Regions from separate parts of the Mesorhizobium sp. WSM4830 genome, predicted to be linked through region 1. Evidence: predicted binding sites of a transcription regulator. Region 1 holds the regulator's gene; each other region holds the start of a gene.

Region 1 (3,278 bases):
TTCTGCTCGACGAACCGGCGTCCGCACTCGACCCGTTGTCGACCGCAAAAATCGAGGAGCTGATCGACGAATTGCAAGCCGACTACACGATCGTCATCGTCACCCACAACATGCAGCAGGCGGCGCGCGTGTCGCGCCAGACCGCCTTCATGTATCTGGGTGAACTGGTCGAGTTCGACCGGACCGAGAAGATCTTCACGTCGCCCCGAGAGAAGCGCACGCAGGATTACATCACCGGCCGCTTCGGCTGAGCCGTTCCGATCATGCATATGAGGACAGGACCATGGGCGAACACACAGTCGCTTCTTTCGACGAGGATCTCGAGCAGATCAGCAAGCTGATCCGCGACATGGCCGACCTCGCCGGTTCGATGGTCGGCGGGGCGACCAAGGCCCTGTTGAATTCCGACAACGTGTTGGCGCAACGCGTCGTTTCCGACGACGCCATCATGGATGCGCGTCAACGCGAACTGGACGACCGCGCCATCACCCTGATCGCCAAACGCCAGCCGATGGCCCACGATCTCCGCCATGTGGTCGGAGCGATCCGCATGGCCGGCGACCTCGAACGCATCGGCGACCTTGCCAAGAATATCGCCAAGCGTGTGAGTGCGGTCGGCCTCAGCGTCACGCCGCGCGACTTGTCGCATTCCATCGACGCGATGGCGCAGCTGGTGCTCATCCAGGTGCAGGGCGTTATCGAGGAATATGCTGCAGGCGATGCGGCCGCGTTGGCCAAGCTGCGTGCCGCCGACGAGCGCATTGACGTCAAATACACGTCCGTGTTCCGCGAGCTGTTGACCTACATGATGGAAGATCCGCGCAACATCACTGCTTGCACGCATCTGCTGTTCTGCGCCAAGAATCTGGAGCGGATCGGCGACCATGTCACCAACATCGCCGAAAATGCGTACTATGTGCTGACCGGCGAGCAATTGCCGGTCAATCGTCCGAAGCAGGACGAAACGACAATGTCCGCGCCGGTGACATGATGGGGGTGCCCAGCCGATGATCGCACCACGCATAATGGTGGTGGAGGACGAGGAGCCGTTGGGTGTGCTGCTCCGCTACAATCTCGAATCCGAAGGCTACCAGGTCGAGGTAGTGACACGCGGCGACGAAGCCGAGATCCGTTTACAGGAGAATGTGCCCGACCTTCTGGTGCTCGACTGGATGATACCAGCGGTTTCCGGCATCGAGCTCTGTCGTCGGTTGCGGGTGCGCCCCGAAACCGAGCGGTTGCCGATCATCATGCTGACCGCGCGCGGCGAGGAGAGCGACCGGGTGCGCGGTCTTTCGACCGGCGCCGACGACTATCTGGTCAAACCGTTTTCGACGCCGGAATTCATGGCCAGGGTCAAGGCGCTGCTGCGCCGCGCCAAGCCGGAAGTGCTGTCCAGCGTGCTGAAGGTCGGCGACATCGTGCTCGATCGCGAATCGCACAGGGTCTATCGCAAGAAGAGCGAGATCAGGCTCGGGCCGACCGAATTCCGGCTGCTCGAATTCATGATGCGGCATCCGGGCCGCGTCTTCTCGCGCAGCCAGTTGCTCGATAATGTCTGGGGCGAGACGATCTATATCGATGAACGCACCGTCGACGTGCATGTCGGGCGGCTGCGCAAAGCGGTCAACAACGGCCGCATGCCGGATGTCATCCGCACCATCCGCGGTGCCGGCTATGCGATCAGGGAAGATTGACCCGCCTGGTCAGGCGACGTTCTTTCGGACGCCGGGCCTCATTTGCGCGCCCGGCGCGAAAATCTCCTGGTCGACAAAGCTTAACGCCCGCATCGCGCAGCCTTCGCGGATCAGCGGCAATTCGTTTGGTTCGGTGTCGAAGGAGATCGAGCCGGAGTGCTGGCCACCGGCCGTCTGGGCGATTGCCTGGCGCAAGGCCGGCTCGATCAGATCGAAGGCGGCGGCACTGGCGCCCACCATCGCGACCGGTGCCGGATCGATCAGCGCAAACAGCGAGCCGAGACCGAAACCCAGCGCCTCGCCGGCCTTACGGTAGGCCTCGCGTTCCGGCCCATCCTTCTCGCGCGCCCGGGCCGCCAGTGCGCGCATGTCGGCGTCGCTGACGTCGGCGACCGGTTCGCTGTCTTCGCTCATCTGCCTGGCGTTGCGCCAGATGGCGTAGTTGCCGGCATAGGCCTCGATGCAGCCGCGCCGCCCGCAACGGCAGAGCGCGCCGCCCGGACGATGGATCATGTGGCCAAATTCGCCGCCCGAGGAATGCGTGCCGGTGAACAGTTCGCCCTTCAGCACCAGCCCCATGCCGATGCCATGCGAAAGCAGGATGGCGATGAAGTCGTCGCGATAGCGATCCGGATTGCGCCAGCGCAAAGCCACCGCCATCATGTTGCAGTCGTTCTCCACCGTTGCCGGGATGCCGAATTCGTCCTCCAGCATGTCGGCAAAGGCGATGTCGGTCTGCGGGGTGATCGGCGACCACAGCATGGCGCGTGCAGGGGAGTCGGTAATGCCCTGGATAGCCAGCGCGATGCGGGCGACACTGCGGACGTCAAGGTCTGGATCCTCAAGCCGGCGCCGGACGATGGCCATGCATTCACGGATCAACTCGTCGCGCGGCATGGTCAGCGTATCCAGCCGGCGCTGTTCCTCGGCGACCACCTGTCCAGCATAGTCGATGATGGCGGCCGACAGGAAATTCAGCGACAACACCACGGTCAGCACCGCCGCAGCTTCCGGGTTGAGGGCGAGGCCGACCTGCGGACGACCGCGTTTCAACGAAACAGGCTCACTTGCCTTGCTCTCGGCGAGGATGCCTTCCCGTATCAGGTCGGAGGAGATCGCCGATATGGTCGAATGACTGAGGCCGGTGGTTGCTGCGATCTCCGTACGCGATGGCTGGCCGGCCCGGCGCACCGCCGAGATCACCATCGCCCGGTTGCGCCGGCGCAAATCGTCATGGCGGATTCCGACCGACATCGTTTGCTTTCCTCCCGGTTGCCGCGGCCGCTCATGAACCGGAAGCCGTCGGTAATGTCCGACAAATAGTGTCGGATGCAGGCAAATAGTGTCAGATGCCGGTGGCGCTGTCATCGTTTATTCCGACGCTCGAAAAAACTCGCAGAGTCATCAAAATCCATCAGAATCGATGTTGACAGCAGCCGGAGATCGGGCCAGTATTTTTTCGAGGCTCGAAAAAATTAGAGCTTCTAAGCTGGTCTTTGAGCCAATTGGTCACGCCGTACGCGGCGCAGGGAGGATATGATGAAGAAATTCACGACCGCCATTCTGGCGGGTGTCGCCATG
Region 2 (3,278 bases), on a different contig from region 1:
AAGCCGGTGTAATAGGGATGACTGATGCCGGCCGTCTTGAGGATATGGTAGGGCAGAAAGGCCGGGCTGACGGCGCCCAGATCCTCGGCCGGGCCGCTGCGGTTCGACCAGACGATCAACGGCGTCTGGTGGTGCAGCAGCATCTGGTCGGCCGCCTCCTTGCGCGGCGCGACATTGTCCTTCAGGAAGCCGGTCTCGACGTAGACCGGCCCAAGCGGCGGCAGATGGTCGCCGAAGAAGGCGATGACGGTCGGCCGCTCGCGTTTCTTCGCCCATTCGATCAGCCGCTCGAGGCCGCGGTCCGCGTCGGAAGAGCCTTCGGCATAGCTCAACAGCGATTCACGCGCCCATTGGCTGATCGGCGCCTGCACCTTGTGGGTCGGATTGTTATAGCGATACGGCTCATATGGTCCGTGGTTCTGCAGGCTGACGGCGAAAAAGAAGACCGGCTCGGCGCTGGTATCGGCCTCGTGGATGATCTCGTCCGTCATAGCTGCGTCCGACGCGAGCGGTCCGCGCTTCTGCATGGGCGGCAACGTCTCCTCGGATTTGAAGTCGTTGAAGCCGAAATCGGCATAGACGGCTCCCCGGTTCCAGAACCAGTTGGTTCCGGGATGGATGGCGCGTGCCCGGTAGCCCTGACTTTTCAGGAAGGTCGCCAGCGAGGGGGTCGGTGTCCGCACATATTGCTGGTAGGGAATGCTGCCCGCCGGCAGGAAGGCGTTGGAAAAGCCGGTCAGGGCCTCGAACTCGATGTTGGCCGTCATGCCGCCGAACTCGGGCGAGAACATGTAGCCCGTGCGCAGTGCCCGCACATTGGGGATAGGGTCGGGCGTGATGGTGACACCGGGCAGCTTGGTCGGATCCCAGAAGGATTCGCTCATGACGACGATGATGTCGGGCTTCTCGGCGGGTACCGAGGCCGTTACCTGCGGTTTGCCTATCGCTTCGATCGCCTTGTCGGAATAGCCGGGCGGCGCCGAGACGTGGGCCATCGGGACGTTCAGCGCGAAGGCGAGCGCAAAACCGTTTGAGGCATAGTTTTCCTTCTGGTCCCACATGATCGGGATGATCTGCAGCCGGTCGCGCGTCCACGAGAAAGTGGCATAGTCCATGATGGAGACGAAGAAGGCGATCAGCGGCACCGTCAGCGTCAGCCGGGCAAGGCGGCCCTTGTGGCTGAGTGCCGGAACGCGGCGGCGCCATAGCCGCCAGCCATACACGAGCAGCGACAGCCCGCCGACAATGCCGATCGCCAGGGCAATGGCGGTTCCCGGGCGATCGCGTACCAGGAGCGGCATCAGTGCCACGATCTGCCGGGAATAGAGGAAATCGGTCGGATAGAGCGGATCGCCGAGATAGAGCGACTTCTGGTGGCCGACGAACGCCAGCGACAATGTCAGCGGCGCGACGATCATCAGGCTCTGATGGCTGCGGCCGAGCACGGCGTCGAGGCCGATGAGGATCAGCGCAAAAATGATGATCGTGGTCCAGCCGGGTTTGAAAGGCTGCAGAAAGAAATCAATGGTGCCGGCAAAGTTGCCGCGCACGATCAGTTCGATGGCAAACACCAGGATCGCCGCAGCCAGCAAGCTGATAAGGCCATAGCGGATGACAGGCCATTTGCGCGCCGGTAGATAGCCGGTCGACGGATCGCCTTCAAGAAACTGTGGCGCCGCCTCGGCTGCGCTCTGCTTGGTCTTTGCCACTTCAATAGTTCCCCGGCCCGCAACAAAAGCGTCACTCGATTGTCATCGAACTGTCACGCAAAGCCTAGCGTCTGCGGCGGAAATAAGAAGAGCCAGCAAACAAATCGTGAGCGGTTTTCATCATGAGTGATCGCCAAAAAGCCTGCCGAAACAGGCACTCGGCCGACATTACGTGGTCAAGGTTGGGCTTGACTTGGCCGCACGCCTTGCGTCACAGGCAACGAGAACCAGCAGCTGGGAGCCGACGATGGCCATCGCATTCACCTTTCCGGGGCAGGGCAGCCAGGCTGTCGGCATGGGCAAGGACCTCGCCAATACTTTTGTGGAATCGCGGCGGATCTTCGAGGAAGTCGACGACGCGCTCGGCGAAAAACTATCGCAGCTGATCTGGGAAGGCCCGGAAGAGACGCTGACGCTGACCACCAATGCCCAGCCGGCGCTGATGGCGGTGTCACTTGCCGCAGTCCGGGCGCTGGAGGCGCGCGGCTTCTCGCTGAACGGCGAGGTCACCTATGTCGCCGGCCACTCGCTCGGTGAATATTCGGCACTTGCGGCCGCTGGTTTCGTTTCGGTCGCCGACGCCGCCCAGCTGTTGCGTATCCGCGGCAATGCCATGCAGGCGGCTGTACCGGCCGGCGAGGGCGCCATGGCGGCGATCATCGGGCTGGAACAGGCCGACGTCGAGGCTGCTTGCGCAGAGGCCGCCCAGGGCGCCGCCAAAGATCCCGCGCAAGCCTTGGTTTGCCAGATCGCCAATGACAATGGCGGCGGCCAGCTGGTGATCTCCGGCGCCAGGCCGGCGGTCGAACTGGCGGCGAAGCTATGCACGGAGAAGGGCGCCAAGCGGGCGCTGATGCTGCAGGTCTCGGCGCCCTTCCATTCGGCATTGATGAAGCCTGCGGCCGAGATCATGCGGGAGGCGCTGGCGGCCGTGACGAAGAGTGCGCCCGCCGTGCCGCTGGTCTCTAATGTTACGGTGACCCCGACGAGCGATCCCGACGAGATTGCCCGCCGCCTCGTCGAACAGGTGGTCGGGCGCGTGCGCTGGCGCGAAACGGTGGAGTGGTTCGGCAGCAATGGCGTCGGCACACTTTACGAAGTGGGCGCCGGCAAGGTGTTGTCGGGGCTGGCCCGCCGCATCAACGGCGACATTGCCACCGCTGCCATCGGATCCGCGGCGGATGTCGAGGCGGCGCTGGCGAAGCTTGCATAATCAACTGGCGATTTGACACCGCTCCATGCGAAGGGTGTTCGCTCAGATCAGGAGGCAAGAATGTTCGAATTGACCGGCCGCAAGGCGCTCGTCACCGGCGCATCGGGGGGCATCGGCGAGGCGATCGCCCGCGTGCTGCATGCCCAGGGCGTCATCGTCGGCCTGCACGGCACACGTATCGAGAAACTGGAGGCGCTGGCCGCCGAACTGGGCGACCGGGTCAAGCTTTTCCCGGCCAATCTTTCCAATCGCGACGACGTCAAGGCGCTCGGCCAGAAGGCGGAGGCCGATCTCGAAGGCGTCGACATCCTCGTCAACAATGCCGGCATCACCAAGGACGGGTTGTTCGTACGCAT
Region 3 (3,278 bases), 200 kb from region 1:
AAGTGCGCAGCGGTTTTGGGATAACGACATTCATAAGAACAAGAGCTTAAAGCGCGTAGCATGTAGCCGTTCAAACGCGACGCGCTTTAACCGCGATGATCTCGTTAGTTGTCCAGGGCTTCCTTGATCGCGGCGTTGCCGCGCGCGACCGCATTGTCGAGCGCCTGCTGGGCGGTTTGCTGGCCGGCCAGCATCTTCTCCAGCTCCTCGTTCTGGATATCGCGCACCTGCGGCAGATTCGGCAGGCGCACGCCCTTCGAATTGTCGGTCGGCGACTTGCCGATCATCTGCAGGATGGGTGTCTCGCGGCCGGGGTTCTTGTCATAGAAGCCTGATTTCTTGGTCGCCTCGTATGCGGCGAGCGTCACCGGCAGGTATCCCGATTTCTGGTGCAGATATTCCTGCACCTCGGTCTTGGACAGATAGGCAAAGAAGGCGGCGACGCCCTTGTATTCCTCGTCCGACTTGTTGCCGAACACCCAGAGGCTGGCACCGCCCGGCGTCGTGTTCTGCGGGGCACCCTTGGCGTCACTGTCGTAAGGAAGCTGGCCGATGCCATAGTTCATGCCGGACTTGACGATATCGCCGAGGCCGCCCGACGACTCGGTGAAGATGCCGCATTCGCCGGCGAGGAATATCTGCTTGGCTTCGGAGGTGCGTCCGCCATATTTGAATGTGCCGTCCTTGGCCAGGTCAGCGAGCGCCTGGAAGTGGTTGACGAAAATCGGCGCATTGATCTTGAGTTCGACGTCACCGCCGGCCAGGCCATTCTGTTGGCTGGCCCAAGGCACGTCATTCCACGCCGCGAAATTCTCCAGGTGGATCCAGGTCAGCCAGGTCGAGGTATAGCCGCAAGAGGCGGCGCCGCTCGTCTTGATCTTCTTGGCAGCCTCCCAAACCTCGTTCCAGGTCTTGGGCGGATTGTTCACGTCGAGGCCAGCCTTCTGGAAGATGTCCTTGTTGTAGTAAAGGATCGGCGAGGAGGAGTTGTAGGGGAACGACAGCATGGTGCCGTCCGGCTTCGAATAATAGCCGACGATGCCGGGCAGATACTGGCTCTTGTCGAAGGTCATCCCGGCACCGGTCATCACATCGGCCACCGGCTTGATCGCACCCTCGGCCGCCATCATCACGCCGGTGCCGACATCGAACACCTGGAGGATATCGGGCGCTTGGCCGGCGCGGAAGGCAGCGATGCCCGCATTCAGCGTCTCCGGATAGGTGCCCTTGAACACCGGAACGAGCTCATAGTCGCTCTGGCTGGCATTGAAATCCTTGAAGATCTTGTCGACGACCTCGGCGTTGGCGCCGGTCATGGCGTGCCACCAGCTGATCTGCGTGACGGCGAAGGCGGAGGTGGTGGAAAGCAGGGTCAAGGTGGCGGCGATACCGGCCGCGAAGCCGAGGAACTTCATGTTTCATCTCCCGTTTGTCATTGGCGAAAGGGGCACTTCCGCAAAGCCAATATGTGGCGCTGATGACAATCGGACAACGGTTTTGTTGCGGATCAATGAACATCATTTCCTACTAAACTGCAGTCCCCGAAACGCGGCGTCAGAAACTACATCACCGCCTTTTCGGCGCAGCAGCGTCGGTTTTCCCCCGAAAAGACCCGCCTCATGGCCCGCGGGTTAACCATTCGTTAAAATCTCCAAGAGCTAATCAGTCACACCTCCCCTGTTAGTTTTGGCAGACCGAGTGAACCAGGATGCTGACGGTCTATAATTGTATTGTAAGTCAGCACGATCCGAGACTGGTTGCGCTTGCCGCACTCGTCTGTGGAATTTCTTGCTTCTCAGCGGTTAATCTCCTTAAGCATGTCGGCCGATCGACCGAGCGAAACCGGCTTGCCTGGCTGATGATTGCCGCGGCCTCGACCGGGTTCGGCATATGGGCGACGCATTTCATCGCCATGACCGCGTTTACGCCGGGAATACCGAACGCATACAATCCGGGATTATCCGCCTTTTCGCTTGCCGCCGCCGTCGTCCTGACCGCGCTTGGGATGTGGGTCGCCACTTTGCGCCGCGGCATCGACCATTTCCTCGTCGGTGGCGCCATCCTGGGCGGCGCCATCGCGACGATGCACTACATCGGCATGGCCGCTTTCGAGGTCGAAGGCCGGGTCGTATGGAACCTGCTCCTTGTCGCGATATCGCTTCTGGCCGGCGTGATCCTCGCGGCACTGGCCCTCCTTGTCGTCTTGCGCCGCCCGTCAGCGCTCGCCACTCTCGGCGGCGCCGCGCTTTTGACGCTGGCGATTTGCAGCCTGCATTTCATCGCGATGGCCGCGGTGTCGATCATTCCGGATTCCTCGATTGAAATATCCCAACATTCCATCGAGCCCATTTCCCAGGCCTTTGCAGCGGCGGTCGCCAGCCTGGTAATCCTTGTGCTGTCGGGTGCCGCGCTGTGGATCGACCTGCGCTTTCGCCGCCAGAAGCTCGAGGCCGATCGCATGCACGATCTCGCCAATGCCGCGGTGGAAGGTCTGATCGTTTGCGATGGCACCCGGATCGTCAGCGCCAATGACAGTATGGCGAAGCTGACCGGAACAGCGACAGCCACCCTCAACACGATGCAACTCGGCGAGCTTTTCGACGGACAGGGCGCAGCCGATATGTCCGGCTTCGGCGAACAGGCGCAGGAAGCGAAATTAAGGGGCAGCGACGGCGCGAGAATTCCTGTCGAGCTGATCACCAGGAAGATCACCTACTGCGGCAGGTCGCATACGGTGCTTGCCGTTCGCGACATCCGTGAGCGCAAGAAGGCGGAAGAAGAGATCCTCCGCCTCGCGCATTTCGATCCACTTACCGGGCTTGCCAACCGGCGGAGCTTTTCTTCCCGGCTGGAAGCAGAATTCGCCTCGATGGATCGTGGCGGCAAGGATGGATATCTGGCGCTCCTGCTGCTTGATCTTGACCGGTTCAAGCAGGTCAACGACCTCTACGGCCACGCCGCCGGAGACGCCATGCTGCAGAAGTTGGCGCACTGCATTGCCGGCATCCCGCGCCAAGGGCAGTTGCTCGCGCGTCTCGGCGGCGACGAATTTGCCATCATAGCTCCGAACCTCCCCGACCCCCTGGCCGCAGGCCGGATAGCCGAGGATTTGCTGGCGGCGATTCGGGAGGAAAACAGGGTTTCGGTCGGCTCCGGCCTTGTCTCGGCCAGCATCGGCATCGCATTCTTTCCGCTGGATGCGGAAGACCAGGCCGGCCTGATCAGCCATGCCGATACGGCACTCCATCGCGCCAAGACGGAGGGCCGTGACACCTATC

What was found. Region 1 encodes PhoB, which activates phosphate uptake and scavenging genes when phosphate is short. Its sites were predicted from a motif close to TGTCATNNANCTGTCAT; they were not measured.
Region 2: a site for PhoB is predicted at 1,750-1,766, ahead of AC0L2Y_RS06255 (LTA synthase family protein). Genes of this name have one in related genera too.
Region 3: a site for PhoB is predicted at 1,478-1,494, ahead of ugpB (sn-glycerol-3-phosphate ABC transporter substrate-binding protein UgpB). Genes of this name have one in related genera too.

What each region holds. Positions count from the first base shown of each region.
Region 1 covers NZ_JBVVQI010000004.1:54,616-57,893, forward strand. The annotation lists gene pstB (phosphate ABC transporter ATP-binding protein PstB) at 1-251, shown strand, start outside; gene phoU (phosphate signaling complex protein PhoU) at 284-991, shown strand; gene phoB (phosphate regulon transcriptional regulator PhoB) at 1,008-1,697, shown strand; gene AC0L2Y_RS07275 (ROK family protein) at 1,707-2,951, opposite strand; gene xylF (D-xylose ABC transporter substrate-binding protein) at 3,237-3,278, shown strand, end outside.
Region 2 covers NZ_JBVVQI010000003.1:285,172-288,449, forward strand. The annotation lists gene AC0L2Y_RS06255 (LTA synthase family protein) at 1-1,709, opposite strand, end outside; gene fabD (ACP S-malonyltransferase) at 1,957-2,922, shown strand; gene fabG (3-oxoacyl-[acyl-carrier-protein] reductase) at 2,983-3,278, shown strand, end outside.
Region 3 covers NZ_JBVVQI010000004.1:251,377-254,654, reverse strand. The annotation lists gene ugpB (sn-glycerol-3-phosphate ABC transporter substrate-binding protein UgpB) at 105-1,415, opposite strand; gene AC0L2Y_RS08190 (putative bifunctional diguanylate cyclase/phosphodiesterase) at 1,709-3,278, shown strand, end outside.